DNA from 3 places in the Metabacillus sp. 84 genome. Region 1 is predicted to be linked to each of the others. Evidence: riboswitches for the same ligand, from Rfam matches in the RefSeq annotation. Region 1 holds a riboswitch; each other region holds the start of a gene.

Region 1 (10,706 bases):
GCCGGCCTGCTGCTGTAAGGGCACTCAAGTAAAAGCGCCCTGGTGCTGATGAAGACCCACACTCCGCTTACTGATCAAAAAAAAACAGCACCCGTCAATCGGAGTGCTGTTTTACTGGTGATTAGTTAGAGTAAGCTTTGTTTTTGCTGCCGCTTGTGCCGCTTCTTCTTTGCTGGGAACGGCCTTTATCATTGTAAGAACGGTTGCCTTTTTTCGCTCCGCTGCGCTGGCTGTTGTAGCCGTCGCGGCGATTGCGGTTGCCTCCGCCTGAGCCTTTTCCGCCGCCGCGTTTAGAGAATGCAGGCGGTTCGTCTGTCAATTTGATCGGAGTTTGATCCGGCTCTTTTGTCATAAGTTTGATGACTGCTGATACAACTGCTTCTGCATCGAATTCTTCGAGAAGCTGAGTTGCTGCTTTTGAATAGTAGGAAAGGTTTCCTTCTTCAATAACAGAACGAATTTTCTCGGAGGTCATCGTTTGCTGGCCTTCAAGTGCCTGGTCAAGAGTTGGAGGATTCATTTTGTCCATTTTGCGTTTTGTTGTACGCTCAATGCTTTTCAGCATATCCATTTCTCTTGATGTAATGAATGTCATGGCCATACCGGTTTTTCCTGCACGTCCGGTACGTCCGATACGGTGAACATAGCTTTCAGGATCCTGAGGCACATCGAAGTTGTAAACGTGAGTAACGCCGGAAATATCCAATCCGCGCGCTGCTACATCCGTTGCAACGAGTACGTCAATATTTCCTGTTTTAAATTTGCGGAGCGCGGACATTCTGCGTGCCTGGCTCAGGTCACCATGAATGCCTTCAGCTGTATATCCGCGAAGGTTAAGAGCTTCTGTCAGTTCATCTACACGGCGCTTCGTACGTCCGAAAACGATCGCAAGCTCCGGAGACTGGATGTCCAAAAGGCGTGTCAGAACATCAAATTTCTGTTTTTCATGTGTATTAATGTAAAATTGCTGAATGTTTGGAGTCGTTACTTCTTTCGCTTGTACTTTCACAACTTCAGGATCTTTCATGAATCGTTCCGCAATGCGGCGGATTGGATCCGGCATTGTCGCTGAGAAAAGAAGAGTTTGATGATTATCAGGAACATTGGAAAGGATGGATTCGATATCTTCAATGAATCCCATGTTCAGCATTTCATCTGCTTCGTCAAGAACGACTGTATGCACGCCGTCCAATTTTAATGTTTTGCGGTTGATGTGATCAAGCAAACGTCCAGGTGTTCCCACGATGATATGAGGATTTTTCTTCAGCGCACGGATTTGACGGCTGATGTCCTGTCCTCCATAGATAGGAAGAACGCGGGAGCGCTTGTAGTAGCTTAGCTTGTAAAGCTCTTCAGATACTTGAACCGCAAGCTCGCGAGTCGGTGCGATAATGATCGCTTGGATGTTTTGGTTTTCAGGCTCGATTTTTTCGATTAACGGTAAGCCGAATGCTGCAGTTTTACCTGTACCGGTTTGCGCCTGTCCAATAATGTCTTTCCCTTGAAGGCCTAGAGGAATGGTTTGGGCTTGAATCGGGGTCGCCTCTTCGAAACCCATTTTGTTAATTGCCTTCATTAGACTTTCGCTTAAACCTAGATCTTGAAACTTTGTATTCAAATTTATTCATACTCCTTTATTTATCCAGTCTTCTCAGACTTAGTTATAGTCTTCACAGACTTAAGTTCCAGTTCATATCTTCTTTTAAGAAGCCCGTAAACACTTAAATTTAATCATACCATGATATGACACTGAATACAATCAGGTAAAAAATCCAATATTTATCCCTCTTGTTTTTGGTGCTCTCGTCTGTGAGAGGGTGTGATTCCGAGGAACTCCCCGGCTTCTTCTGCCAATGCTTCAAAGTCCCCCCCGTGGCAGACTAAATGCTTTGAGGAAGGGAGGAAACACAGTTTTTTCTTTTGTGAGCCGATTTTTTTGTACAGAAAATGGGCGCTTTTCACCGGCACAATCCCGTCGCATTCGCCTTGAACAATCAATACGGGGATGCGAATACCAGGAAGCCTTGGCTTTACATAGTTTACCAGTTTTCGGAATTGCAGGGTAGCCATAATCGGAGTTTCCAGTATTTTTTTTCGATAGCGCAAGTAGATTTCATTTTCATGGAGGAGGCCTTTGAAGCGATCCTGGACCATTCCCCGGATATCTTTAATGAACTGCCGAGGATTCACATAATAAGCGGCTGCACTAAGGAGAATGAGTTTTTTAACCGGATATTTCTCAGCCAGATAGGAAGCGATCATGCCTCCCATGGAAAAACCAATAACATATACTTCCCCGCAATGCTCCAAAAGGCTCTTCAATTCTTCTTCCGCACAGTCAATCCAGTTTTCAAAAGCAATTCCTTTGAGCGAGTCCGAATCGCCGTGCCCCGGAAGGCATGGCGTTCGAACCTCCCAATCGGTATTCTTTCTGACATAATCAGCAAGCGGCTCTACCTCATAGGGGGCACCCGTAAATCCATGTATGAACAGACAGCCATTCATCCTATCCCTCCCATAATAAACCTCATATACAGGTTTACCCGTCCGGGGAGAAAATAAAAATGTTTTCCGGGGCTTTTTTTATTCCTTCTCTTCTTTTAGTGCATCTACCGCTTCTTCCAGCCTCATGCCTCTTGATGCCTTGACAAGGAACAGGTCACCTGGCCGGGCAAATCGTTTTACGGCAGCAATCAGATCCGACTTATCTGTAAAGCTTTCTACCTCTCCAGCAGATAATTTCCTTGCCGCTCCCTCTGCTATCTTTTCGCCGAGGACTCCATAGGTGAACACACGGTCGATTTTGCCTTTGGTGATATGTTCGCCTGTTTCCAGATGAAATTCAGCCTCATTTTCACCCAGCTCAAGCATATCCCCAAGAATCAGGATTTTACGTGCATATCCCTCAAGATCTTCTGTTAACGTAATCGCAGCCTTCATCGAGGTGGGGCTTGCATTGTATGCATCATTGATGACGGTCCAGCCTTTAGCACATTTAGTCAGCTCAAGTCTCATAGAAGTCATGGCAAGCTTGCTTAATCCGCTTTTGATATCCGAATCACTAACCCCCAAATGACGGGCGGCCGCAATCGCGGCAAGCGCATTCCATACGTTATGCTTTCCCAGAACCGGAATCATAAACCGTTCTCCCCCGGGCTGTGCGGTAAACGCCACACCTTCATCTGACTGAACGATGTCTGCCGGATATAAGCTGTTGGTGGCCTTATCTCCGAAGGTGACGGTTTTTATCTCCATTAAAGGCACTCTTTCCTGAAGCAAAGGTTCATCTCCAAAATAAAAAAGAATTCCATCCTCCTTTAAGCCGGAAACTATTTCAAGCTTTGCTTCTGCAATGCCTTCTCTGGAACCAAGTTCCATCATGTGGGATTCTCCGATATTGGTGATTATGGCTGCATCCGGGCAGGCAAGATTTGATAAAAACTCAATTTCGCCCCGGGAGCTCATCCCCATCTCCAGCACGGCCACTTCCGTATCCTCCGGCATGGAAAGCAGGGTGAGAGGAAGTCCGATATGGTTGTTAAAATTCCCTTTAGTTTTATGTACTTTATACGCTGAAGAAAGTGCAGAGGCGAGCAGATCCTTGGTGGTCGTTTTTCCATTGCTCCCCGTTACTCCGGCTATCTTGACGTTAAGCTGTTCTTTGTAGGATTTAGCCAATGTCTGGAGTGCTACGAGCGTATCGTCCACAAAAATCACAGGGGCATTTTCAGGCGGATTCGGCTCGTTCCTATCCCAAAGGACAGCTTCTGCACCTTCACTGAGAGCCTTGCCGGCAAAGCGGTGGCCGTTAAAGTTTTCCCCTGTAATCGGTACAAACAGCGAGCCGGGGAGGATGCTCCGCGAATCGGTCGAAACACCGTTTACGGATTTTTCTTCAAAAGAATCAGACAGGCCTTCTCCGCCCGCCATCCTTTGAATATCTTTTAATGTTCTTTGTATCATACGGTTATCTCCCTTCAGAAAGAGGCCGGCTTCCCTCTGCCTCAATGAACCTCCTGAAGCAGACTCAATAGGCAGCGGGCAGCCAGCCGCTCAATGATTAAAATGTATGCTTAATCTGCTGTTTCTCTTCATGCCGTTCAATGGCCAGGGAAACGAGTTTTTCTATAAGCTGAGGGTATTCAAGACCCGTGTGCTTCCAAAGCAGCGGGAACATGCTGAACGGGGTGAAGCCCGGCATCGTATTAACCTCATTTATTAAAGCTCTGCCATCCTCAGTCAAAAAGAAGTCGGCACGCACAAGACCTGAGCCATCGATCGCTTTAAAGGCTGCAACGGCCATTTTTTCAATCATCTCGTATTCACTGTCCGTCACTTTAGCCGGAATCATCATATCGGTGTCACCGTCAACGTATTTCGCTTTATAATCGTAGAATTCCTTTTTAGGAGCGATTTCTCCTGTTACGGAACATTGCGGTTCATCATTTCCGATTACCCCTACTTCAATTTCGCGTCCAATGATTCCTTCTTCAATGATAATTTTACGGTCATAGGAGAAAGCTTCCTCAAAAGCCGCTTCCAGCTCTTCACGGTTTTTGCATTTGCTGATTCCAACGCTTGAGCCAAGATTAGCGGGTTTTACAAAGCATGGGTAGCCGAGGTTGTTTTCAACCTTCGCATAAACAGTTTCCGGATCTTTTTTCCATTCGCTGCGGATCAGCCATACATAATCGGCTTGCGCAAGACCAGCCTGGGCAAATAGATTTTTCATAACGACTTTATCCATGCCCGCCGCTGAAGCAAGCACTCCGTTTCCAACGTACGGAAGGTTCATCAGTTCAAGCATGCCCTGGATCGTTCCATCTTCCCCATTAGGTCCATGAAGAAGCGGAAAAATGACATCAAACGGCTTCTCCTCCTGGTCAGCAGATGCAGACGGAAACAGCTCTGCATTCAGAGCAGACGGCATAATCGCCTTCCCTTCAGAATCGCCAAGCTTCAGGGCAGATACACTGGATGCCGGCTCATACAGCTGTGCACCGCGGATCCATTCTCCCTTTTCTGTAATATAAATAGGATGTATATCAAATTGCTTGAGATCCAGCGCTTTAATAACAGCAAGTGCTGTTTGCAATGAGACTTGATGTTCTGCGGATTTTCCACCGTATACAAGCCCGAGTTTAATTTTCATGTTTTATTTCCCCCTCAATCTTTCACGTACACGTTTTTTTCATCACTCTTCCTATTTTATCATTTTCCAGCCTGTTTGTTATCTTTGGCCCTGCAATTCTTTTATAGCATTCGAACATCTGTAAACTTTTGTGCGAAATCAAAATGTCGTTTATTTCTGCAGTTTGTATTAAAATAGGGGCAGGAGGGATTATGCATATGGAAAAAATTACATCAACCGAACAATTCGAAAAGCTCATTTCATCTGATAAGGAAGTTCTCGTTAAATTCTTCGCTGACTGGTGTCCCGATTGCACGCGAATGAACTTTTTCATTGATGAAATTCTTGAAGAATATAAGGACTTTCAATGGTTCGAGATCAATAAGGATGAGTTCCCTGAAATAGCTGAAAAATATCAGGTTATGGGAATTCCAAGCATTCTTATTTTCAAAAACGGCGAAAAGCTCGGTCACTTGCACAGCGCCAATGCCAAAACACCTGATCAGGTTCGTGAATTTCTTACAGAAAAACTTTAAGCACAAGCTCCGGCTTGTGTTTTTTGCTTTCCGATCAAACAACCTTTTGCGCGGGTTGGGCAGCACGAGTAAGAATCCTTGACTTTCCTTTCAATCAGTTTTATGCTCGTTTTAATTTCATTCACTCTTATCGAGAGAGGCGGAGGGACATGGCCCTGCGAAGCCTCGGCAGCGGATCACGGCAAATGTGAAACCGTGCTAATTCCTGCGGGCATATGCTTTTTGCCCGGCAGATGAGAGAAGAGCCGGTCTGCTTTTCAGATTATTCCCCCCTCTTCTGCTCAGGAAGAGGGGTTTTTACAGTTTCTTAAATCAAAGGAGGAAAAGACATGACTGCCATTCAAATTGAAACGGCAACATTTGCGGGAGGCTGCTTTTGGTGCATGGTAAAACCATTTGATGAACTTCCCGGAATTCACGGGATCGTTTCCGGATACACAGGCGGGCACATCGATAACCCATCATACGAGCAAGTAAAATCCGGAACATCAGGGCACGCCGAAGCCGTTCAAATCCGGTACAATCCAGAGGTTTTCCCATACGAAAAACTGCTTGAGCTCTACTGGCAGCAAATTGACCCTACGGATGATGAGGGCCAATTTATCGACCGCGGGGAATCTTACCGGGCCATTATTTTCTATCATACGGAAGAACAGCGCCAGGCTGCCGAAGCTTCAAAACAGCTCCTGGCTGAAAGCGGAAAATTTAAAGAACCGATCGTAACCCCAATCAAGGAAGCAAGTGCCTTCTATCCGGCTGAAGAGCATCATCAGGGCTTTTACAAAAAAAACCCTGAAAAATACAAGCAGGAGCGTGAGGAATCCGGACGCGAGGCTTTTATCAATCAGAATTGGAAAAATCGTTAAGAGTGCGGAAATCCGCACTCTTTTTATTTTGGTACATGATTTTCTTGATGTTGGAAAAATTATCTTAGAGTACATATCGAAGGAGGCTTTCCCTTGTCTACTAAATCAATCCCTTCATCCCCTGAACCTTTTTGGAGAGAATCAGCCGGGCTTCCCTCCTTTCCAAAGCTTGATAAAAATCTCGATACGGATGCAGTTGTTGTCGGAGGCGGCATCACCGGAATCACAGCTGCCTACTTACTTGCCAAAGAAGGAGTTAACGTCGTCCTGCTTGAAGCCGATGGGCTGCTGAACGGAACAACCGGCCATACAACAGCCAAAATCACCACCCAGCATGACCTGATCTATGATGAGCTGATTCAGCAAATCGGGGAAGAAAAAGCAAAAAAATACTTTGCTGCGAACCATGAGGCGCTCGAGTTTATGAGAGATTATGCAGCAGGTGTTTCCTGTGATTTTTCAAACCAGGATGCCTATATTTATACAGCAGAGAGCAAAAATGCCACGAAGCTTGAAAAAGAATACAAAGCCTACGTCAAACTCGGAATCGATTGCGGGATGGCAGACTCAATCCCTTTTGACCTGCCTATTAAAAATGCCATTCTGATAAAAAATCAGGCCCAGTTCCACCCTCTTTCCTATTTAGGCCACATGACAGGTGAGCTGCAAAAGATGGGAGTGGAAATCTACGAAAATACAGTTGCCGTAGATGCGGAGGTTTTTGAGGGAGGAGCAAAGGTCAGAACGAGGGACGGCTTCGAAGTCAAGGCCAAGCACGCTCTTTCCTGCTCCCATTTTCCTTTTTTTGATGGAAACGGCTTTTATTTCGCACGAATGTATGCGGAAAGATCCTATGTCCTGGGCGTTAAAACAAGGAAGCCTTATCCGGGCGGAATGTATTTAAGTGCGGACAATCCGACCCGCTCAATCCGCTCAACTCCAATGGACGGTGAGGATCTCATTCTCATTGGCGGGGATAGCCATAAAACCGGCCAGGGATTCGATACGCAAAAACATTACGAAGCCCTTGAGCTGTTTGGAAAAGTCCATTTAGGGCTAAAAGAAGCTGTGTATAAGTGGTCTGCACAGGATTTAATTACCCTGGATAAAATTCCTTATGTCGGTCCGGTGACAAAAGGGAAGCCGTCCGTTCTGGCTGCATCAGGCTACCGCAAATGGGGAATGACAAACGGCACGGCCGCTGCCATGATGATGAGGGATATGGTGCTCGAGAGAGAGAATCCTTATCAGGAGGTGTTCTGCCCTTCCCGATTCATTGCAGACCCAAGCATCAAAACATTTCTTGTCCAAAATGCCAATGTAGCCGGACACTTAATTGGAGGAAAGCTGGACTTTGGTTCACGAAAAAAAATCGAAGAACTGCGCAATGATGAAGGCGCCCTCGTCTCCTATAAAGGCCAAAAAGCCGCCGCCTACAAGGATCAGCAAGGCTGCCTGCATCTGGTGGACTCAACCTGCACCCACTTAGGCTGCGAGGTTGAATGGAACCGCGGGGACAGGTCCTGGGATTGTCCATGCCACGGCTCACGCTTTTCCACTGACGGAGAAGTCATGGAGGGCCCCGCAGACAAGCCTCTTAAAAAATTGCAGATGGACGAAGCATAATAATTGTGCTTTCTATCTAAATCGGATACAATTCGATTGTGCACAACTTATTTAACGAAGGAAGACCATGATCATGGAGAACAGCCAAAAACTCAAGCTTGAAAACCAATTGTGCTTTGCTCTGTATGCCAGCTCAAAGGAAATTTCAAGCCTTTACAGACCGATCCTAGAACCTCTCAACCTAACCTTTCCGCAATACCTGGTCATGCTGGTTTTATGGGAACATCCAAGCCTGACGGTTAAAGAAATCGGCGGGCACCTTATGCTCGACTCCGGTACTCTGACCCCCATGCTTAAACGGCTGGAAGCAGCCGGACTTGTAGCAAGAACCAGGGCAAAAGAGGACGAGCGCAAAGTGACGATTAGTTTGACGGCGAAAGGGGAAAGTCTAAAAACAGAAGCAGCCTGCATCCCGGATGAGGTAGCCCCGAAACTTGGACTATCTGTTGAGGAATATCAGCTACTTCTGAAAACCTTAAAAAACCTGACGATTCATCTAAAACAAGGAGGAAACGAATTATGAATGCACTTTATACGGCAACTGCAACGGCAACAGGCGGACGCGAAGGACGAATCCAATCTTCAGACGGACAGCTTGATTTCCCTGTCTCAATGCCAAAAGGCCTCGGAGGCCAAGGCGGAGAAGGCACAAACCCTGAGCAGCTTTTCGCAGCCGGATATTCTGCCTGCTTCGACAGCGCCCTAAACCTCGTCATCCGTCAAAAGAAAATCAAAACGGAAGGCACAAAGGTTACAGCTAACGTTTCCATCGGCAAAGATGAAGCAGACGGCGGATTTAAACTAGAGGTTGAATTGGAAGCAATCGTCAAAGGTGTGGACGATGCAACCGCACAGGAGCTAATTGAAGCTGCTCACCAGGTTTGCCCATACTCTAAAGCTACCCGCGGCAACATTGATGTAAATTTATCCGGCAAAGCTGAATAATCAGCAGATTGCCATGCAAAAGCTGAACCCTCTGAACGGGTTCAGCTTTTTTGCTGTTGCTGGGGTTTGGGGTTGGCTGGGGGTGTGGCTTTGATTGGGGCTGTGGCTTTGATTGGGGCTGTGCCTCCGACTGGGGATGCGGCCTTGATTGGGGCTGCGGTTGCGATTGGGGATGCGGCTTTGATTGGGGCTGTGGGTGCGATTGGGGATGCGGCTTTGATTGGGGCTGTGCCTCCGACTGGGGATGCGGCCTTGATTGGAACTGTGCATCCGACTGGGGGTGTGGCCTTGATTGGGGCTGCGGTTGCGATTGGGGATGCGGCCTTGATTGGAGCTGTGGTTGCGATTGGGGATGCGGCCTTGATTGGGGCTGTGGTTGCGATTGGGGATGCGGCCTTGATTGGGGCTGCGGTTGCGATTGGGGATGCGGCCTTGATTGGAGCTGTGCCTCCGTCCCCTGTTACGGTAAAGCACCAGGGGGCGGAGGCAGAACCTTCTCACACTTACTCTCCCAGCGGTTTTGACGCTAAGGGGTCAGAGCAAAACTGGTAGACATAATTGGGGACGGAGGCGTGCTCCGACCCCTTTTTTTGTCTTTTCGGGGACGGAGAGGAAACCTTGTGATCCATTGGGCTGCAAGGCGTCTTACAAACTGGGGACGGAGGTTTAGTGCTTTAGCAGAGTGAGGGTCGGAGGTCAGGAGGTTAAAATATAAGTTAACCAGGCGCGGCGGTGCCGGAGCTTTTCCACTGTAAAGGAACGGGGGACAGAGACTTGATGCTGTCAGCCCTTGTACTTCAAGCCTCTGCGGATCAGGTGCCGGAGCTTTAGTACGGCAGCGAAAGTGGGGCCAGGCACGGTGCCTGGCCCCTGCTGCTTTAACGCAGAGCGGGACGGAGACTGCTCCTTCTAAAACCTTGCCGGACAATGGATTGGAAAGATGGTGCCGAAGCTTTAGTTCTTTATCAGAGTGCGGGCCAGACCCCGCCAAGTGCTCTGCCCCCGCCAATTCAAGGATTCTCCCTATATACAGCGCGCAGACCCCGCCACCATATACGTACGTAGCCACAGGCCACCCCTTCCCTTTACCGCAGCGGTTTCCGGGCCGTCACACAGACGGTCATCTCTGGCTTCACCCGTTTGAATTTCATTGACATTTTTTCGAATCCGCACGCACGCATGTCGTCATAGATTTGTTTTCCGAACATTTTTGTTTTGTTGGGGCTCGCGTTTTCCTCCCGGGGCTGCATGGTTATGGCAATGCTGCCTCCCGGAATGAGGGCCTCGTATAATGAAGCCAGCCCTGTTCTCGGTTCATCCCAAATGGTGTAGTTATTAACTGATAGAATCTTGTGATAGGAGTGATCCGGCAGATTCGCTTTTCCCACATCCGCTGCCATGAGTTCGCTTTTGCCTGCATCTATATATTCTTTTAGCCTCACTGATGCCTGCTCTTTCATTGTTTCAGAAATATCGAGACCATCCGCTTTAAGGACAGGATATCTGGATAGAATGTATTCGAGCGCATAACCGGGCCCGTATCCCACTTCCAGCACTTTGTCCCCCCGGCGGATTCCGAGGCGGGAAATGGTCCATTTGTTG
Region 2 (10,706 bases), on a different contig from region 1:
ATCAGCCTGCACCTGCACATATCGTTAAGGCGCTTCAAAAAGCTGCAGAAGAACCGGCCAATCACAAATATTCCCCTTTCAGAGGTAAACAGTCTTTTAGAGCAGCTGCTTCAACCTTTTACAAGAGAGAATATGGGGTTGAATTAGATCCGGAGACGGAGATAGCCATCCTGTTTGGTGGGAAAGCCGGGCTTGTTGAGCTTCCACAATGTTTACTAAACCCTGGTGATGTGGCGCTTGTTCCAGATCCTGGATACCCGGATTACTGGTCTGGCGTAGAGATGGCCGGCGCAGGGATGCACATGCTTCCGCTGCTTGAAAAAAATGAGTACCTCCCGGATTATGATCAAATTCCTGATCCTGTTTTGCTTAAAACAAAGCTTATGTTTTTAAATTATCCGAACAATCCTACGGGAGCAGCAGCCAATGCAGCTTTTTTTAGAGAAACCGCTGATTTTGCCAAGCAGCACCATATTTGTACCATTCATGATTTTGCCTATGGAGCGATTGGGTTTGACGGCGAAAAGCCGTTAAGTTATCTTCAGACCCCTGGTGCAAAGGAAACGGGAATTGAAATTTATACTCTTTCGAAAACGTTCAATATGGCGGGGTGGCGGGTAGCGTTTGCAGCTGGAAATGCCAGTGTTATAGAAGCAATCAACCTGTTTCAGGATCATATGTATGTAAGTGTTTTTGGTGCTGTTCAGGATGCGGCCGAAGCAGCTTTGCTGGATAGAGGGGACAGCTTAAAAGCGCTTGTCCGGATGTATGAAAGACGCCGGAATACACTGGTGGATGCCTTTAAGGAAATCGGCTGGAACATTCAAGCTCCTAAGGGGAGTTTCTTCGCTTGGCTGCCCGTTCCCGAGCGCTTTACATCCCAGGAATTTTCAGATCTTCTTCTGGAAAAAGCTCATGTTCTTACCGCACCGGGAAGCGGGTTCGGCCAATTTGGCGAAGGATATTTGCGTGCTGGTCTGCTTACGGATGAAGCCAGGATCCGGGAGGCGGCCGAAAGGATTGGGAAGCTTGACATTTTCCGGCCGTAATGGAATGATTTTCAATTATGACTTGACACATTTCCAAATCCCTGCAATAATCCAAATTAATTGAAAATTTCGCCTGCGGATTTTTTGCAGGCCTATACCGTACTTATCAAGAGCAGGCGGAGGGACCAGCCCTATGAAGCCCGGCAACCGACTTGAACTGAACGTTCAAGCACGGTGCTAAATCTTGCAGTGTCAGCACTGAGAGATAAGGTACTGCATAACTATTATGCAAAGCCTCTTCTCTTATGACGAAGAGGCTTTTATATTGCTATGAAGACGGAGGCTTGACGATGAGTGAACTGATTGCGACCTATCTTGTACACACTTCAAATGACCGCCTGGAAGAAAAAGCGGAGGGGATTGCGCTCGGGCTGACCATAGGCTCGTGGACAGATCTTCACGAGCTTGAAAAGGAGCAGCTGAAAAAACATAAAGGCACAGTACTGTCCGTGGAAAGATTAAGCGGAGACGTGCGTGCGAATGAATTCTTCGGTAAAAAGCTGACGCGCGGTCTCATTAAAATTGCCTACCCTGCAGCCAATTTTTCTGAAGACCTTCCCGCTGTTTTAACGACTGCTTTTGGGAAATTGTCGCTGGATGGGGAAATCAAGCTTCTGGATCTCGAATTCTCCAGTGAACTTGCAAAGAAATTTGCGGGCCCTAAATTTGGAATCAGCGGAATTAGAGAAAAGCTTGGTGTAAATGACCGTCCGCTGTTTATGAGCATTTTTAAAGGCGTGATTGGCAAGGACTTGGAATATTTGAAAAAGCAGCTTTATGAGCAGCTTGCAGGAGGGATGGATTTAGTAAAGGACGATGAAATCCTGTTTGAAAATCCCCTGACTCCGTTTTTGGAACGGGTTAAGAAAGGACGGGAAATCATTGACCAACTGCAAAAAGAAACAGGGAAACGTTCTTTATATGCAGTGAATCTGACGGGAAGGACATTTGAGCTCCGGGACCGGGCAAGATGGGCGGCCGAAGCTGGCGCGACAGCTCTTTTATTGAATGTGCACGCGTATGGACTGGACGTTCTTCAGGCTCTGGCAGAGGATGAGGAAGTGAATGTTCCGGTCATGTCCCATCCGGCGGTAAGCGGCGCTTTCGCTTCTTCGCCATTTTATGGATTTTCCTATCCGCTCCTTTTAGGGAAGCTGACACGTTTGGCTGGCGCAGATCTTTCCTTGTTTCCATCTCCATACGGAAGTGTAGCTTTGGAGAAAAAAGCAGCATTGGGAATTGCTGAGGAATGCACCGTCCAAAGCAGCATCAGGGAAACCTTTCCGGTACCTTCTGCCGGCATACATCCAGGTCTAGTTCCGGTTATCATGAACGACTTTGGAACAGACTGTGTCATTAATGCAGGAGGCGGCATCCATGGGCATCCTCTTGGTGCTTCTGGAGGAGCTGCGGCCTTCCGTTCCGCAGGAGAAGCCGTTCTTGAACACATCTCACTTGAAGAACGGGCAAAAACCGATAAACCATTGGCTCTGGCCCTTGAATTATGGGGTCAATATGGCAACGCTGAAAAATGAAGCCTGTCATTTTCTGTGATTCTGATGGACCGGTGACGATTTAATGTTGGCGGTGTAATGGATTGACCGGATTGCTTGAAAAAAAGGGGGGAAGAGCGTGAGTCAAAAAGAAAAACAGCCGCTGAAGGAATTGGCACTTATAAAAAGAGAACTGGCTGAGAGAGACTGGTTTCCAGCCACCAGCGGAAACCTGGCTATTAGAACGGGGAACGACCCGCTGGCGTTCTATGTAACTGCAAGCGGCAAGGACAAGCGGGAAGAAACCGATGATGATTTCCTTTTAGTGAATGAGCATGGAGAGCCTGCTGGGGAAACCCATTTAAAGCCTTCGGCTGAAACACTGCTTCACTTAGAGATATTCAAGAAAACACACGCCGCGTGCAGCCTTCATGTCCACACCGTTGATAACAATGTCATCTCGGAAATCTTTGCAAATGAAGGGATGGTTACCTTCACGAATCAGGAGATCATTAAAGCATTCGGCCTGTGGGAGGAAAACGCATCCTTTTCGGTGCCGATTATTCCAAACCATGCAGATATCCCCGCTCTTGCCAAAGCTTTTGGAGTGCATGTTCATAAAGATGCGGGTGCCGTCTTGATCCGGAATCACGGAATAACGGTTTGGGGACGGACAGCGCTGGAAGCAAAGAAGTATCTGGAAGCATGCGAGTTTTTATTTTCGTATCATGTTAAGCTTCTGCAATGCAGGGTAAACCAATCTATTAAACTATAGGGGGAAACAGCAATGGCCTCAATTCTTTATCAGCAAAGCGGAGAGCGAATCACCGATCAGGATCAGGTTTCAGCTTTTCTGGAAAGCCAGGAAGTCATTTATGAAAAGTGGGATATCGAAAAGCTTCCAGCACACCTTAAGGAAAATTTTGAATTGACCGATGAGAATAAAGAAGAAATTCTGGAAGTATTCAAGGCGGAAATTGTGGATATTTCCAAAAGGCGGGGGTACCAGGCGCAGGACATAATCTCACTCTCAGATAAAACGCCTAATCTTGATGAGCTGCTGAAGAATTTTCAGCAGGAGCATCACCATTCAGATGACGAGGTTAGATTTATTGTCAGCGGGCATGGGGTTTTTATTATTCAGGCTAAGGACGGTTCTTTTTTTAATGTCGAGCTTGTTCCAGGGGATCTAATATCAGTACCCGAGAACATCCGTCATTATTTCACCCTTCAGGATGACCGCAAAGTAGTAGCGGTCAGAATTTTCGTCACGAAAGAAGGCTGGGTGCCGATTTATGATAAAGAAGAATCGAATGCAAACTAAACAAATGAGGGGGCTGTCTGAAAAGTCCTGCTGAGAGAAAGGCTAAAGCCCCGGTATGCGTAAAGTGAAGCATACCGGGGTTTTTCTGTGAGTCGAAAACAAATTGGAGGAGCGGAAATCAGGCATAAAGCCTAAGGATATAAGGAGAGTGTGTGTAATAGCTGGCGAACGGTTCTGTTTAGAGCGGGTACAGATAGGATTGGAAGCTGTCATAAATCACACTGATCACACATGTAATAGATGGACAAAAGATCTTTTTAACAGAAAAATCGAAATATTCTTTACTTATTTCATTCTTATGTGTAAAATTTTCTACAATCGATATCAGTCTACTTTACTAGGAGGGTTATCATGAAAATCCGTTACAATTACGTGAAAAAGGAAGCAGTAAAATACTGTAATCTTTCAAACACCGTAAAAGAAGCATACGACCGCTTAAAGGAGACAGGATACCGCTGCATCCCAGTGCTGGATGAAGGCGGGAAAAAATTTACTGGCCTGATTTATAAAGCATCCCTCCTGGAGTATTACTACGAACAAAAGGGTCAGGACAACGATTCCATCGCATCATTAGTTAAGGACCAGGACGCATACATTCTCGAGGAAGATTCTTTTATTAAAGCATTTATGTCCATTAAGAGATTGCCATTTCTCGCTGTACTTACGGAGGATCAGGAATTTACCGGTATTATGACCCACGCAAATATTATGGATGTTCTGGAAGATTCCTTCGGATTGAGGACGGGCGGATACCTTCTGACGGTAGCAACAAAAGAACATAAAGGCGCGATAAAAGAGCTGGTCAGCACCATAAAGGATGTTAACATCGAAGGCCTCCTGACATTGGATAACGGAGACTATCTCAGAAGAATTGTCGTCAATCTGTCTCATGATCTGACAGAGAAAAAACTGAATAAGATCATCAGCAAGCTGGAGGAAAAAGAATTTCGTGTAACCTTTATTGATGATGTAAGACAGGGAAAAGCAGCGGCTGGTAAGGCAGAGTAAAGCATTTTAGCAGCTTAGAGGATTCACCTGTCATGAACGAATAGAAAAACCAAAAAAGATAGTTTTTGGAGAATTTTAGTCCAAATACTATCTTTTTATATGTTTTTATATAAAAAAATGGTTTAAAGCCTTCCAAGTTTGGGAATAAAATAATAAAATCTAAATATTAACAATTATGTAACATATTTATATATGATTCGGCAAATTTTTCTCTAGGAATGAATGAATACTTAGGTTTTATTAATGAGCTTCTAAATCCTAAGAGGAGGAAAAGACGTGATCCCACAATTCCAGAAAGATCAGCTGATTACGGAGATTGATAAAAAAAGAGAAGAAATGATTGCCGCAGCCGAATCAATGAGCTATACAAGCTGTGAAGTAGTCAGGTTCAGCCAGGAGCTGGACGAGCTCCTGAACCAGTTTCAGCAAATAGAATGGGCGGAGAATGAGAGTTCGACTTCCTTATCTAAATTCGTCAACCGGATGGCATCGTGGAGATTTTCAACAGAACAGAGACAGACTGCTGCAGAACATTAAACAAGACTGGCAATGTAAACAAGCCAGTCTTGCTTTTTTTGTATTTTTTGCTGTGGACTAAGCGTAAGGAGACATTAGAAAGCCTCTACAAGAAGCAGCATAAACACGATGCCGGTTATAAAGGCATAGGTAGCAGTACGTTCATTCCCATCCCCGTGGCTTTCCGGAATCAATTCCTTATAAATAATAAACAGCATGGCACCAGCTGCAAAAGTAAGGCCATATGGTACGAGCATACTTACATAAGAAGTTAGATAGAATCCAATTAAAGAGGTAACTATTTCAACAGCACCTGTTGCGGTTGCGATTAAAAATGCTTTCAGCCTGCTTATATTCTGGTTTATGAGGAATAGCGCAACTAAAAACCCTTCGGGGGCATTTTGGAACCCGATGGCAAATGCAATTAAATTGCCAGTATCGCTGGCATCTGCAGCGTAGCTTACTCCGACTGAAAGGCCCTCCGGTAAATTATGCAAGGTGATGGCCGCTACAATCAGCATCGCTTTTTCATCAAACTGAATGCCGCTCTTATTATGCTCCAGGTCAATATGGGGGATCTGCTTCTCTAGAATGGTAAGGGTGAGCACACCCAGAAACAAGCCCAGTATAACCGGGAGCATTCCTCCAATTCTCAAAGCTTCAGGGATTAGACTGAACATAGAGGCCGTCATCATAATCCCCGCGGAGAAAGCGAGCAGGATGTCTCTCCATTTATGAGTGAGCGTATTTTTCAAAAATAGAATCGGCACAGCACCCAATCCGGTGGACAAGGCTGATAAAATACTTCCAATGTAAACGTCGTTCATTCTGCACCTCTAATTTCATCATTTCATTAAAATATAAAACAATCCTTCCTGTTATTATAATCCCTCCACTAGATTTCGACAATTCTTACGTTTCCTAGCGACTCGTGTCACTATTCGTTGAATCATTCATGTCAAAATTCCTTTACGATGTTGGAAATTTCTGATAAGTTAAGAGTGATTTTATAGATAGCTGTCATTTGACTGCAAAAAACGCTGAATACTTTTGGGGGGAACGGGATGAACTATCGCAGATTGGGACGGTCAGGTTTGAAGGTCTCGGAAATCAGTTTGGGAAGCTGGCTTACATTTGGGCAGACGATCGATGAAAAGTCTGCTGAACAGATTATACATAAGGCTTATGATATGGGAATCAATTTTTTTGATTGCGCTAATGTATATGCAAAAGGGATGGCTGAGACTGTGATGGGAAAAGCGCTTAAATCTTTTGAAAGAGAATCGTATGTCATTACTACGAAGGCTTTTTGGCCGGTTGGCGAAGGGCCGAATGACCGCGGACTTTCAAGAAAGCATATTATCGAACAGGTTCATTCCAGCTTGAAAAGGATGAATGTAGACTATGTAGATGTCTTTTATTGTCATAGATACGATACGGAAACGCCCCTTGAGGAGACGCTTCGGGCTATAGACGATTTAATCAGGCAGGGGAAAATCCTCTATGCGGGAGTAAGCGAATGGTCAGCTGCACAGCTTCAGGAAGCGGTGCATGTAGCGGACAGGTATTTACTCGAACGAATCGTGGTTAACCAGCCTCAATACAATATGCTGCACCGTGACATTGAAGATGAAATAATGCCCATCAGCGAAAAAAACGGCATATCGCAAGTAGTGTGGTCGCCGCTTGCACAGGGAGTTCTGACAGGAAAGTATATGGAAGGAAAAATTCCAAAGGGCAGCAGGGCATCGAATGAGGAAGTGAATACGTGGGTGAAAGAAATTTTGGATGACATCATGAACCGGAAAGTCACTCTTCTGTCTGAGCTGGCTTCCAGTCTCGAAATAACGATAGCCCAGCTGGCGCTATCCTGGACACTGCGGAATCCTAATGTAGCGAGCACGTTAGTCGGTGCGTCCACCCCGGAGCAAATTGAAGAGAATGCCAAGGCTTCTTCTGTGATTCTTCCATATGAAGTTTTGAATGAAATCGAAAGCATATTGGCAATCTGATATGGAAAAGGCAGTGGAAGAACGGTTTACTAAAGAGGTCATTGAAACATCAGCCCGCTTTTTTGGTGCGGAGCTGTCCATTTTAAGGAAACTGGGGGAAGCAGAAAACTATGTGTTTGAGATCTGCTATGACGGGGCGTCTGCAATCCTGAGAATCACCCATTCAAGCCACCGGTCACTTGAGCAGATAGAAGGGGAACTGGACTTTGTTGCTTTTCTTTATAAGGAAGGAATCCGTGTGTGCCGCCCCATATCTTCTAATGGGAAACGCATTTGTATTCATTCTTGTTCAGATGGATCGGCCTTCTACAGCAGCCTATTTGAAAAAGCACCGGGAGAAAGGGTTGCACCGGACGGACCGGAATGGAAGACTGATTTATTTCATGAATGGGGGAAAACCATCAGCCTTTTGCACCTGGCCGCTGATCAGCTTAAGAAAACTTCCTCTGCACCGGCCAGACCTGAATGGGATGAAGAAGAGCTTTTGGATATCGAGCGCTTTAAGCAGAGACCAGGCAATGCCGTACTTCAGCAGAAGGAGAGGCTGCTGCAAATGCTGAGAAGCCTCCCTAAACATGATTTTGGACTTATTCACTCTGATCTTCATACGGGCAATTTTCATTGGCATGACCGTGCCTTGCACTTGTTTGATTTTGATGACAGCTCCTATCATTGGTTTGCAAGTGATTTGGCTATCCCTCTTTATTATTATGCGTGGGGACTCGAACGAAAAGGAGAAAGCAGCTTTGAAGATAAGTGCAGCTGTTTTTTTCGTGAGCTTATCAAAGGCTATGAGACTAAGCGGTGTTATTCCAGTGAGATGGCCACCAGCATCCCAATTTTTCTGAAATTAAGGGATTTTGTTCTTTATGTGTATTTTCACAAGAAGTACGATGAAGCAAAATGGGATAAAGCGACGAAGGAAGTGGTTGGAAACCTCCAGAGAAGAATTGAGAGTAACTTGCCCATCGTCAGCATTGGCGGGAGCTTTGACTAAGTGGAGAAGGTTGACTTTGGATGAATAGTTTACTATTATTTATTTAGAATTCAAGATTTTTTACTTTAAGGATTGATATATATGAATGAATCAGAACAATCACTGAAGCTATTTGTCGTATTATCCCGTGCTTATCGTGCAATAAACGACCGAATGAATAAGCACATTACTTCGTTTGGCTTAAATCCTACTGAATTCGGTGTGCTTGAACTGCTGTACCATAAGGGAGACCAGCCGCTGCAGCAAATTGGCGGGAAGATACTTCTGGCCAGCGGCAGTATAACGTATGTGGTAGATAAGCTTGAACAAAAAGGGCTGCTTGCCCGTAAGGCATGCGAAAAAGACCGCCGGGTAACGTATGCTCATATTACGGATAATGGGGAAAAATTAATTGAAGAAATTTTTCCTTCTCATCAGGGAAAAATAGATGAGATAATAGGAATACTATCAGCAGATGAAAAAGATCAGGCGATTGAGATGCTAAAGAGAATCGGATTCCATGCTAAAGAAATAAAATAGAATAAGGCAATTCTGAAACTGAAAACGCAAGAACCGCTGTTTGAATGAGCGGCTCTTGCGTTTTCTTTTTTTGCTTCGCTGGTTTTTAATCCTGTAATGAAATGATTTAAACCGGCTGCTGCTTTTGGACGAGCGGCAGTATTAAAATTTCAACCCGTCTGTTTTTCTGTCTTCCAAGTTTAGTCCCATTATCAGATATGGGCCGGAATTCTCCATACCCCTTGGCACTGAATAATTCCGGTGAAAGAGAGGGGTTTGTAAGAAGCAATTTCATGAATTCAACAGCTCTCATGACACTAAGTTCCCAGTTCGACTCAAACTGAGCATTTTTAATAGGTATATTATCTGTATGTCCGCTTACAATGATGCTTCGCGGAGGCTCCATAACCAGCAGCTGAGAGATTTCCTTTGCAAGGTCTTCATCACGGTTTCGTACAAAAATACTGCCTGATTCGAACAAAATATCATTATTGATGGTAATAAGGAGCCCTTCGTCTGTAAGAGAGGTCTTCAGTTTGTCGTTCAGCCCTTTTTTATCAATGTACTCCCTGATTTTCTTTTCCGCTTCCTTCAGCTTTTCAATCTCCTGCTCGCTTTCTTGCTTCTGCTCAGTTTTTGTCATATCCAGCTGCTCCATTTCTCCATCAGGTGTCGGGCTGGGATACTCCAGTACTCCGGTTCCTCCGACAAATGTACTGTTGAAAGCTCTTGCCATCATCTGGAATTTGTTTGCATCAATTGAGCTCATAGCGAAGAGAACAATGAACAGGGCAAGGAGAAGAGTCAAGAGATCCGCATAGGGAATGAGCCAGGATTCATCTACATGCTCCTCATGCTTTTCCTTTCTCTTCCTTCTAGCCATTCGGATTTTCTCCTTCCGTTATCAGCTTTGAGCGTTCTCCTGCAGGAAGGTACGTAGCAAGCTTCTGCTCGATTGCTTTTGGAGCCTGTCCTTCAAGAACAGAAAGGACTCCCTCAATCATCACTTCCCTGATCATTACTTCCTGACGGGACTTGCGCTTTAGTTTATTGGCAAAAGGGTGCCAAAGAACATAGCCTGAATAAATTCCGAGCAGTGTTGCAACAAAGGCCGCTCCGATTGCACTGCCCAGTTCTTCTGTGTTGTCCATATGGGAAAGAGCTGCAATTAATCCAACAACGGCTCCGAGAACACCAAGTGTAGGAGCATAGGTCCCAGCCTGTGTGAAAATGGCGGCTCCAGAGGAGTGCCTGTCTTCCATCGCTTCTATTTCTTCACTCATGACATCCCGGATAAAATCTGCATTTTGTCCGTCTACCGCCATACTCAAGCCGTTTTTTAAAAATGGATCCTCAACATCTGAAAGCTTTGCCTCCAGTGCAAGCAAGCCTTCCTTCCGGGCAACTTGAGCCCAATCAGAAAACATTGGAATGAGCTCCTGGACGGATGGAATCTTTCTTTCTTTGAATAAGACCCCGAATAATTTAGGGACGCGCTTAATTTCATCCATCGGAAAGGCTGTTACAACAGCGGCTATCGTTCCGACAATGATGATCAGGATGGCAGCGGGATTTAAAAGAACAGCCGGGCTTACGCCTTTCATGACCATTCCGACTCCAACTCCAACAACTCCTAGAACAAGACCTATCAGCGATGTTTTATCCATACGTTCATTCACCAAACCTTTTATATCTTTATTTCGGCAAATTTACCGGAAAGGGTTAATTCCCTTTATCTACTTCCTATATCGGAACAATCGTGCCAATCTTAATAGGAAAAAGGAAGGGATTTGCGAATGAGTGAAGAAT
Region 3 (10,706 bases), on a different contig from region 1:
AGTTCCCCAGTGAATGACGGCCGCAGGTGTAGCAGGGGATTTTCCATGATACAGCAGCTGTTCCTGTATGTAGGGGAGCTGGCTTACTCCCATATACACCGCTAATGTGTCCACACCATTAACAAGACCTTTCCAGCGCTCTTTGTCCTCTGCCTCATTTTTATAATGACCGGCAACAAATGCGACACTGCCGCTCACTTCCCGATGAGTAACAGGAATCCCGGCATATGCGGCGGCCGCTATGCCGGATGTGACTCCGGGAACGATTTCAAAATCTATTCCATTCATAGCCAAGGCCTCAGCCTCTTCCCCGCCCCGGCCGAAGACGAAAGGGTCGCCGCCTTTCAGCCTGGTGACGGTATAGCCTTTTTTAGCAAATTTAATCAGGAAACGGTTAATCGTTTCCTGTTTCATCGTATGGTAATCGGGTAGCTTGCCGCAATAAATAAGGTCAGCGCCTTCCTTTGCGTGCTCCAGCAATTCTTTGTTAACTAGCCGGTCATAAAGGATTGTATCTGCTTTCTGAATGCATCTCAAGCCTTTCACCGTGATGAGGTCCGGATCTCCCGGTCCTGCTCCTACGAGATACACCTTAGACATACGCATCCCTCCTTAATTCCATTATACCGCACATGTGACTGCAGGTAATCCGTCAGCTTAATCTTGAATGAATTTTTTGTCCTTGAGAAAGCTGATAACCTGTTCAGCACATTCCGCAGGATTATACTTCCCGCTCTGCAAAGTGATTTCAGGATGATCCGGTTTTTCGTAGGGAGAATCAATCCCTGTAAAACCTTTAATCTCCCCTTTTCTTGCTTTCTTGTATAGTCCTTTCGGATCTCTTGCTTCACATTGCTCAAGGGAACACTCTGCAAATACTTCGATGAATTCATCCGGCTCCATTATCTTGCGTACATGACTTCGGTCCTCTTTGAAGGGAGAAATGAAAGCTGTAATGACAACACTGCCCGCATCTGTAAAAAGCTTGGATACCTCTCCGATTCTTCGGATGTTTTCACGGCGGTCTTCATCTGAAAAGCCAAGGTCCCCGTTAAGCCCTTGACGAACATTGTCGCCATCAAGAACGTAAACCTGAACCCCGCTTTTATGGAGCATGCGGGCCAGTTCATTGGCTATTGTGGATTTCCCTGATCCAGAAAGTCCGGTAAACCAGATAACGAAGCTATGATGCCCGTTTTTCTCTCTCCGCTCCTGTTTTGTTATGGAGTGCTCGTGCCACGTAACATTTTTTGACTGGCTCATTGCACTTCCTCCGTTTCCGGTTTCTTCTCTTTTAACCCTTCGATCAGCACTTTAATGACCTCAGGTCTGCTGAAGGTGCTTGGAGGCACTTCGCCATTGCGGAGCATTTCCCTTACCTTTGTGCCGGAGAGGATGACTCTGTGCTCTGCGTTATGAGGGCATGATTTTGTCGTAGCCATCCCCTCGCATTTATTGCAATAAAAGCTATGTTCAAAACGGAGAGGAGTAATTCCGATCTCTTCGGGCGCGAACTCATCAAATATATGCTGGGCGTCGTATGTGCCGTAATAGTCACCGACCCCCGCATGATCTCTGCCTACAATAAAGTGTGTGCAGCCGTAATTTTTGCGGACAATGGCATGGAAAATGGCCTCTCTGGGCCCTGCATACCTCATTGCCGCAGGAAACACTCCAAGAAAAACCCGTTCTTTCGGATAATATTCGCTTAGCAGAACCCCATAGCTTTTCATACGGATTTCCGCTGAAATATCATCGGACTTTGTTTCCCCTACAAGCGGATTTAAAAACAGGCCGTCAACGGTTTCAAGTGCAGTTTTTTGAATATACTCATGCGCCCTGTGAACAGGATTGCGCGTCTGAAATCCTACAATCGTTTTCCAGCCTTTGGACGCAAAAGCGGAGCGTGTTTCGATTGGATCATAATAGTGGTCCGGAAAAGGAGGATTTGTTCGTTTTGTCATGATAATTTCACCGCTGACATAAAAATCCCCTCTTGAAAAAAGCTTTTTGACCCCGGGATGATTCCGGTCAGATGTCCGGAATACATTCACTGCTTCCTTTTCTTTATCCGGTTTATAAATCCCGCTGACCTCTATCAATCCGTAAACGGTATCTTCAAAGCTAAGCTTTGCCTGATCTCCAGCTGATAATGTCTTCGCTGCTTGGGCAGAAACAGGCAGAGTGATCGGGATCGACCACACCGTTCCATTTGTAAGTCTCGTTTTATCTACTACACTCAAATACTCCTCTTCTGGCATGAATCCTGTAAGCGGACTAAAACCTCCATTAGCCAGAAGCTCCAGATCGCTCAATGCCATCGCATCTATTTCTATCGTTTTTTTGATGAATCCTATATCTTTTCCAATTTCTGTTCGCTGAATTAAGGTTCCTCCATGCGGTGTTAAGCTCATTATAATCCTCCTATTCATATTAAAAAAGTGGGTTTTATCGTTAGATTCCCCCGCCTTGTTCATGCACGGAACTTTTTTCTTTTTTAATAGCCCTCATGAGAGACAGAACCCCAAGGGTAGCTGTCATGACTGCAATCGCAGAAAACGTGGAGTAAAAGTCTGATTTTATAAAAAGTTTGACGAGTACGTAAGAGATGGCCAAACTGACGAGCGGAGAAACAAGCCATACTTTTACAATTTTTTTCACGATCCCTTTTTGAAAAACAAGCGCTCCGCTCTTCGCAGCGCCTGAAGCCATGATTGAAGTGGAGGTAACCTGTGTTAAGGGAACGGGCAGTCCAAAAAGTGAACTGATGACTACAAGTAAAGCGCCGGTCGTGGAAATAACGATTCCTTCTGATTTGGATAAATTCGTTATTTTTTTCCCGTTCGTTTCAAGTACTCTTCCTCCTAAAAGGATGGCGCCTGCAGCTACAAAAAGCCCTCCAAGCCAGACGCCCTGCCCAACTGACATGAGATTAGCAGCGACCAGCGGTCCTACAGCGTTGGCTACATTATTCATGCCAGCTGAAAAGGCTTCAAAGAATCCTGCCGCAATCAGGAGATAGATCAGCAAGCTCCCCCTCTTTGCCTCAAGCTTTGCGAAAAGCGGTTTGGCCATTTTGCAAACAGCATAGGTGATAAAAAAAGCTGCCGCCGGAATAATGACCCAAAACGCCATGATAACAAGGATGGATTGAACATAAAGGGCCTGGAAGGCTACCCCCACCCCGACTACTGCTCCGACCGTAACTTCACTGGTGGATAACGGGATGCCCATTAAATTCGCCATGAACAAAGAGATGGCTGCCGCTCCGATAATAACAAGAACAATTTCTATGGAAATCACGGATTTGGGGATTAGTCCTGAACTGATCGTCTTCACTACTTCTCCGCCGCCCAATACAGCACCGAGGATCACACCTATTCCGCAAAGAATAAGGGCTGCCAACCTGCGGGGAATGGCCCCTGTTCCATAAGCCACTCCCATCGATGCAGCCGCTCCGCTCGCACCGATATTCATGGCGAAAAATAAGCTTAAAAAAATTGCTGCAGCTTCCATTATCATTTACTCCTCACCCGTGAAGGCCGCATTCGGTTTTCTGTGTGCCATTCCATCGTCCTGACCTGCCGTCACTTACATCAATAGCAGGCTGTGTACAAGGCTTGCAGCCTATGCTCGGGTACCCCTGATCGTGAAGCATATTGTAATCCAGATCATTCTTATGGGCGAAACGCCAGACATCCTTCCACGTCCAATGGATGAGAGGACATATTTTTATGTTCTCAAATTTGCCGTCCCTGTTTAAAAACTCTGTATCTTTTCTGGAAGGAGACTGCTCTCTTCTCAAGCCGGAAATCCACGCTTTTTCGGTGCTCATTACTTCTCTTAGCGGGAGCACTTTTCTGATTTTGCAGCATTCATTCGGATTGGTTTTCCAAAGCTCATCTCCATGCTTTGCTGCCTGCTCCGCAACCGTTAACGGAGGTTTTTTCATCGTAATGTTTAAATCAGGATACCTTGCCTTTATCCGGTCAATTAGCTCATACGTTTCTTTGAAATGTACCTCTGTATCCAGGAAAACAATTCTTGCATTCTTTTTGATTCTGGATATTAGTTCAATCAGGACGATTCCTTCGATTCCAAAGCTGCAGGCATACACCAGTTCGTCCGCATAATGGCCGTATGCCCAGCTCAGCACGTGCAGCGCTTCTTTCAAATGATCTTCATTTTCAAAATCCGGATAGCTGCCGGTCCAGTTCTCATAAGTAAGCATGTTTGCACCTCTCTTAATCTAAACACAATGGTTTTATAGCCAACAGCTTCTGCCGCAATGGCCCGGCCGGGTACTCATGTAAGCACCCGGGACAAGCAGGTCTCTTGTAAAAAAATAAAAGCGGGACAGCACCAAAGCACAATAAAACATTTATGCCACAGCGCAGGTCCCGCCTCCAGTTTGTCTGGTCAGCGATCGTGATCCCTATTCTATTTCAATCTCACTTTTTCATTTTTTTCAAGCTGAATGATCTTCCCATCTTGAATGATCAGGGTAATCGATCCATATTTCATAGCTTGAAGCATTTCCTTTAGCTTTCCCATTACTTGATCAAGCTGATCTTGCTCCCCCACGGACAGCACTCCCTTTAACAAAATAGGCTCTGACAGCATTCAAGCTGATTAAACGGCATGTAACCGGACAGCAGCCGGACCGCCTAAAATCAACAGCAAAAAGCCTTCCATTTTAGAAAGACTAGTGAGGTTTTTCCCCTTATCTCTCAAAATGGGTTCCATTTTGCTGGATTTAGCACCTTGCTTTTCAGCAGGTTGCCGGGCTTCACAGGGCCAGGTCCCTCCACCGCTCTGGATAAGTATGATGTGTATTGATTTCAAATTTTAGCACAATTCGAACGATTGTCAACCCGAGTTTTCGGGTAGGTTTTATCAAAACTAAATCAAAGCTTGAATTGACTGGTTTTTTTAAGTTAAAAAAAACTTTACGATACGATAAACTATGGATATGAGGTGATTCGTGTGAAAAAAACCATTGTATCCTGGAGCGGCGGCAAAGACAGTGCCATGATGCTTCAAGTACTCCTTGAAAATCAAGAAATTCAAGTTTGCGGATTATTTACGGCAGTGGACTCTATTACAGGTCAAGTACCTTTTCACGGAGTTACGAAAGGTCTGATTGCAAAGCAGGCAGAGGAGCTGGATTTGCCGCTTCACATCATTGAAATTCCCCCCGCCGCCTCTAATAAGGAATATGATAAAAGCATGGGAGAATTTCTTAAAACTTGCAGAGATCAGAAAATCCTGCATGCAGCCTATGGTGACCTTTTTCTTGCAGATATAAAAAAATACAGAGAAGAATTGACAGCTCGGCATGGGATGAAGGCTATTTTTCCATTATGGGGAGAGCGGCCGGACAGATTATCCAAAAAATTTCAATCGGATGGGTTTTTGGCGGTTATTTCTGGCTTAGATGGAGCCAGGCTCCCTTATGATTTTCTCGGAAGGCACTATGATGAGTCTTTTGTAAACGCTCTTTTCGCATAGATTGTTGCTATTTTGACCACCCTATCGAGAGATGTGATAATATACTCTTTCAGGAGGGGGTTTTTCTATGTTTAACGACATCTATGCCAAATTCTCAGACTTATCTAAAGAAGATCAAATTAAGCTGTTTAAACTTTTAAAAGAAAACTTCATCGATAATGTAGAAGGTGATATGAAAGATGCGTACACAACCATTAGAGAAGCACGTTTTAAAGAAGGGTTAGGTTGTGTTCATTGTGGAAGCGTGAAGGTAAAACGAAATGGCAAATACAGAGGTAGACAAAGGTATCTCTGTCGTGACTGCGGAAAGTCTTTCAATGACCTCTCCAATACACCGATTTCGGGGACACGTTATCTCGGTAAGTGGGCTAAATACTTTCAAATGATGGTCGAAGGATACACTTTACCGAAAATCGCAAAACGGTTAAGAATACACATATCTACCGCCTTTTACTGGCGGCACAAGGTTCTTTTTTCTCTTCGTACAATGGGATTTCAAATGCTAAAAGGGATTGTCGAAAGTGATGAGACCTTCTTCAGAGAGTCACTCAAAGGAAGAAAGACTTTAGATAGGGAGCCAAAGAAACGAGGCGAAAGAGATAAGAAGAGAGGGATTAGTAATCTGAAAATTGCAGTTGTGGTTGCCCAGGACCGAGGCGGTCAAGTCATTGCTCAGAAGGCTGGAACTGGTCGTGTAAAAGCAGAAGAGATAGACGCGGTTATCGGAAGCTATATTGATCCGTCTTCTTTATTGTGCACGGATACAGCCACTAACTACAAGAAATTTGCCCAAATCAAGGCACTTAAACACGAGCCAATAAACCTAAGCAAAGAGGGGTACGTCAAAAAGGGCATCTACCATCTGCAAAACGTCAATAACTATCATAAACGTTTAAAAGGATGGATGGACAGGTTCCAAGGAGTGGCTACAAAGTATTTGGATAACTATCTTTATTGGTTCAGCTTCCTTCAGCAGTGTAAGAAGTTGGCTGAAAAAGAGCAGATAAATCAAATGCTTCTTAGTTCTTGTCAAAACTCAAATAGTATAACAGTGAGATTCTTGCGTGAAGTATAAAAAAGCCATTCCTATACGGAACGGCTGCACTAATATTAAATGGAATAACCAACGAGAAATTATGAGTGTTACTTATATTTGTTCAATATTCCATTCAAACCATTTTCCGTGACCATCAGTAGCACCGATAGTTTGATTGTATTCCACTCCATCAACAATATAATCAAGGTGGAGATTCCTGTCCCAAATATTATTATAGAGATGGAAAACATCTCTCTTCTCACCAATTTTACTTACCTTATCTAAAAGTTCGTGTTTCAAATCTTCTGGTATCTGATTTGCAACGTGAGTATGGAATATACAAATTACTGTGTCTTTAGGAAGTTCTTCCGCAATGTCGGTTAGCAGGGCTATTCCGTCTCCTTCTATGAGCTCTACTGGATTCTCCTTTAAATAACTTGCTGCACCTTCAAATAACTCCAACCTTTCCTCGTGTTCCGTCCAAATAAGGGATTTCAACCAAAGATAATCCTCATCTTCTCTGAGATCACTTATATGTAGATCGATACCAACTTTTGATACAACAGGGGGACTTTCAAGAAGAAATGAAGGAGAATTCAACCCTTTAATTTCAGAAGTTATATGAACGGTGGAATTTTTATTTCCGTAAATTTCATTATCTCCATACGAATAACTATATTTGTCCCATAAAAGCTGAAGACCCGCACTTGTACCAATTTCAATAAGTGATAAAGGTTTTTTCACTTTTTTATATATCATAGAGAACAGTGGATAGAGATATGCACAACGCCTAACCTCATTAGTCTGAACCAATTTACTTTTTAGAAGTGGAATAATTTCTTCTCTATTAACATTACAAAAGTCTTTAAAATACAGGAAAAGCTCGTCATCAATTTTTCTTGGATGTGTAGTCAGGCTTGGATAATACTCTTTTAACGAATGGTCTTTCCCCTTTAATAATAAATAATGAATCGATCCAAACAATAAATTTGGTACTGGTTGTCCAACTTTTGAGTTGGAACATAATTCAAGTATTTCATCATCTTCAGAAATCTTAAAAGATAAATGTTCATACAATTGACTAGAACCTTTACATTCAATATTAGCGAAATTAGTAAATCTCAAAGATAATTGTGATTTATCCATTTCAATCCCCCCTGATCAACGTAATATACCTCAAATAGACTTATTATTGAGTTAACCAGCTCCGTTTTAGCTGAACAAGCCCTTGATAATATAATACCATAAAAAGTAAATTATTCCTTATTTAATTGATAAGCAACAATCTTTACGAAAAGAGCCTTTGTAAAAGATCTGGAAGGACGGGCAGACCCGTGCGGTGAGAATGGGGAATTTCATTCGTTTGTATATGGGGGGCCGCTGTTCAAAACAAACATTCCGTATGTTATCGGCAGAACGGAAAATAGGTTAGGATCTTTTCTGACCATGCTGATTGAAGAAAGGGATTGAAGAAGAATGGCATGGAAAGCGCTCCTCTCTATAATCGGGTATATTTTCTCCGCATTAGGATTCGCCTATGCTTTTTCATCGATGTCGAGCCGGGCAGAGCTGAACGAAATGAAGTTCACATCTGAAGGCGGACTCCGGTTATTCGCTGCCGCGGGTTTATGGTATTGGTCCACCCTCGCAAAAGCAATCCCTGAACACCGCATCCCGGTCTGGTTCCGCCTTAGCTTCACAGCTGCCGGCCTGATCGGCCTGATTTTAACCTTTTCTGTCTGGTTTTTGTAATATTGCAGCGTTCTGGTTTTTCCTTAAATATAGGAAAAAGGGGTTATCTAGTTAGTCCGTATTCCAGGCTCTCTCCCCTATTGCATATGGTTTGTTTTACTTACAAAGAAACCCCCTTGTGATGGGGGTTTTCCGTTCAGCTGGCTCTCAAAAAACAGCAAGACAAATCAATATATTCAGAAACGCGCTCAGGATCTCCAATCAGAAGCAGCCGGATTTTTCCGCCATTTTTCAAGCTTATCCAAATCTTCTTTTTGAATAAGGTTTTCTCTCCCCGCAATTTGAATGAGTGTGGAGTAATCCGTTAACGTTTGATAAGAAATCCCGTCATGACTGAAATGGCTGTCAGCGGTATCAAACCCATAGGTGAAAATGGCTGCCACACCCAATACTTCAGCTCCTGCTTCCCGAAGGGCTTTTACCGCGTGAATGGCGCTTCCTCCTGTAGAGATCAGATCTTCGATAACAACCGCACGGTCATGGCTGCCGGTCCGTCCTTCAATCAGATTCCCCTTCCCGTGCCCCTTGGCACTCCCGCGGACGTAGCACATCGGCAGTCCGAGGAGATCACTCACAAGTGCAGCATGTGGGATGCCGGCTGTCGCAGTGCCGGCAATCAGTGTTGCATCCGGGTAGTGCTCCTGAATCACATTAGCCAGGCCTTCTGCAATGCTTTTCCTTATTTGCGGATAGGATAATGTAAGCCGGTTATCACAATAGATCGGAGATTCAATGCCGCTTGCCCATACGAACGGTTCGTTCGGCTTAAGTGTGACAGCTCCAATGTCCAGAAGAGATTTTGCTATCGTGTGTTTCATTGTACAACACCCTCCCATTCTTTCAGCATCTGATTATAGGCTTGCATCGGTTCACTTTTTGCAGTGATGCTTCTGCCGGCGACCATACTGGTAACGTTCTTCCTGCGAGCAATTTCGGGAGTGGCAATTCTGGTTTGATCTGCAGGAGCCTCACCGGCAAATCGAATACCGGGTGTAACGGTTATAAATTCTTCCCCAAGCGATGCCTTCACCTGCGCAGATTCCCACACACTGCAAACCACCCCGTCCAATCCTGCCTGTTTTACAAGGCCCGCGTAATGAATAACAGTCTCATCCATTTCCCTATGGATGAGAAGCTCATTATTTAATACTCTTTGGGATGTGCTTGTCAGCTGTGTTACACCAATGAGGATCGGCCGCTTTTGGCCGGAAGATGTTCCTGAATCAAGTCCTTCCAGGGCGGCTTCCATCATGTTCACACCGCCGGCAGCATGGACATTCACCATATCAATCTCTAATGAGGCTAAAGCTTTCATTGCTTTTTTTACAGTGTTTGGGATATCGTGAAGCTTTAAATCAAGAAAGACTTGATGTCCTTTTGATTTCAGCCACTCCACTATTGCGGGGCCTTCCTTGTAAAACAGCTCCATTCCAGCTTTTAAATAAAAAGATTGCGGATCCATTCTGCTTAAAAAGCGGTCTGTTTCCAGTTTGTTCTCAAAATCAAGCGCGATGATAACCGGCTGCATAGTCATGGCTCCTTCCAATACATTCTTTAATGTGACTGAATCCGTAACGGGCAAGTACTTCCGGTAATGCATCAATGATTTCCGAACAGATGAATGGATTGACGAAGTTGGCGGTTCCTACTGCAACCGCACTCGCTCCGGCATACAGAAACTCCAGGACATCCTCTGCTGACTGGATCCCCCCCATTCCAATAATCGGGATGGATACAGCCCGGCTGACTTCATGGACCATCCGGATTGCTACAGGCTTAATGGCCGGTCCGGAGAGCCCGCCCGTTTTGTTGGCTAAAACCGGTTTGCCGGTTTTTAAATCGAGCCTCATCCCAAGAAGCGTGTTGATCATCGTCAGCCCGTCTGCACCAGCCTGCTCAGCAGCTGCGGCTATTTCAGAAATATGGGTTACATTAGGGGAAAGCTTGACATATACGGGAACACTGGATACCTTTTTAACAGCTTTCGTTAAATCCGCCGCCATGTTTGGGTCCGTTCCAAAAGCGATTCCTCCTGTCTTCACATTCGGACAGGAAATATTCAGCTCCAGTGCCGCTACATTCGGGCAGGCACTGATTTTCTCCGCTACCGCCACATAATCTTCGACACTTGAACCTGCCACATTGGCAATGATCGGAACATCATAAGCCTCCAGTCTGGGAAGCTCTTCTCCTATCACTCCGTAAAGACCGGGATTTTGAAGGCCGATAGCGTTTAGCATGCCGCCTGGTGTTTCTGCTACCCGAGGTGTCTCATTGCCGAATCTTGCTTCAGGAGTAGCCGCCTTTATCATGATGGCGCCAAGCTTGTTCAGATCATAAAGATTGGCGAATTCTTTGCCGAAACCGAAGCAGCCTGAAGCCGGCATGATTGGGTTTTTAAGCTCCA

What was found. A riboswitch is a leader RNA that binds a small molecule or an ion and turns the genes downstream of it on or off. The one in region 1 is predicted to bind S-adenosylmethionine.
Region 2: linked by a shared signal. The riboswitch ahead of ACQCV8_RS12620 (2,3-diketo-5-methylthiopentyl-1-phosphate enolase) and the one ahead of msrA (peptide-methionine (S)-S-oxide reductase MsrA) in region 1 are both predicted to bind S-adenosylmethionine.
Region 3: linked by a shared signal. The riboswitch ahead of ACQCV8_RS10210 (YezD family protein) and the one ahead of msrA (peptide-methionine (S)-S-oxide reductase MsrA) in region 1 are both predicted to bind S-adenosylmethionine.

What each region holds. Positions count from the first base shown of each region.
Region 1 covers NZ_JBNILN010000008.1:21,414-32,119, forward strand. The annotation lists gene ACQCV8_RS14110 (DEAD/DEAH box helicase) at 122-1,618, opposite strand; gene ACQCV8_RS14115 (alpha/beta hydrolase) at 1,780-2,505, opposite strand; gene ACQCV8_RS14120 (UDP-N-acetylmuramoyl-tripeptide--D-alanyl-D-alanine ligase) at 2,584-3,963, opposite strand; gene ACQCV8_RS14125 (D-alanine--D-alanine ligase) at 4,061-5,152, opposite strand; gene ACQCV8_RS14130 (thioredoxin family protein) at 5,350-5,667, shown strand; SAM riboswitch class I at 5,792-5,907, shown strand; gene msrA (peptide-methionine (S)-S-oxide reductase MsrA) at 5,997-6,533, shown strand; gene ACQCV8_RS14140 (FAD-dependent oxidoreductase) at 6,627-8,159, shown strand; gene ACQCV8_RS14145 (MarR family winged helix-turn-helix transcriptional regulator) at 8,233-8,682, shown strand; gene ACQCV8_RS14150 (organic hydroperoxide resistance protein) at 8,679-9,104, shown strand; gene ACQCV8_RS14155 (hypothetical protein) at 9,195-9,656, shown strand; gene ACQCV8_RS14160 (class I SAM-dependent methyltransferase) at 10,190-10,706, opposite strand, start outside.
Region 2 covers NZ_JBNILN010000006.1:93,890-104,595, forward strand. The annotation lists gene ACQCV8_RS12615 (pyridoxal phosphate-dependent aminotransferase) at 1-1,049, shown strand, start outside; SAM riboswitch class I at 1,150-1,261, shown strand; gene ACQCV8_RS12620 (2,3-diketo-5-methylthiopentyl-1-phosphate enolase) at 1,340-2,584, shown strand; gene ACQCV8_RS12625 (methylthioribulose 1-phosphate dehydratase) at 2,682-3,317, shown strand; gene ACQCV8_RS12630 (1,2-dihydroxy-3-keto-5-methylthiopentene dioxygenase) at 3,330-3,866, shown strand; gene cbpA (cyclic di-AMP binding protein CbpA) at 4,218-4,874, shown strand; gene ACQCV8_RS12640 (aspartyl-phosphate phosphatase Spo0E family protein) at 5,151-5,411, shown strand; gene ACQCV8_RS12645 (ZIP family metal transporter) at 5,486-6,217, opposite strand; gene ACQCV8_RS12650 (aldo/keto reductase family protein) at 6,455-7,402, shown strand; gene ACQCV8_RS12655 (phosphotransferase enzyme family protein) at 7,374-8,399, shown strand; gene ACQCV8_RS12660 (MarR family winged helix-turn-helix transcriptional regulator) at 8,481-8,918, shown strand; gene motB (flagellar motor protein MotB) at 9,025-9,780, opposite strand; gene motA (flagellar motor stator protein MotA) at 9,773-10,564, opposite strand.
Region 3 covers NZ_JBNILN010000004.1:247,725-258,430, forward strand. The annotation lists gene cobA (uroporphyrinogen-III C-methyltransferase) at 1-600, opposite strand, end outside; gene cysC (adenylyl-sulfate kinase) at 658-1,263, opposite strand; gene sat (sulfate adenylyltransferase) at 1,260-2,414, opposite strand; gene ACQCV8_RS10200 (anion permease) at 2,455-3,516, opposite strand; gene ACQCV8_RS10205 (phosphoadenylyl-sulfate reductase) at 3,530-4,231, opposite strand; gene ACQCV8_RS10210 (YezD family protein) at 4,441-4,554, opposite strand; SAM riboswitch class I at 4,721-4,826, opposite strand; gene ACQCV8_RS10215 (hypothetical protein) at 4,987-5,511, shown strand; gene ACQCV8_RS10220 (IS1595 family transposase) at 5,579-6,586, shown strand; gene ACQCV8_RS10225 (DUF2332 domain-containing protein) at 6,659-7,693, opposite strand; gene ACQCV8_RS10230 (hypothetical protein) at 8,024-8,299, shown strand; gene pyrE (orotate phosphoribosyltransferase) at 8,488-9,117, opposite strand; gene pyrF (orotidine-5'-phosphate decarboxylase) at 9,114-9,827, opposite strand; gene ACQCV8_RS10245 (dihydroorotate dehydrogenase) at 9,802-10,706, opposite strand, start outside.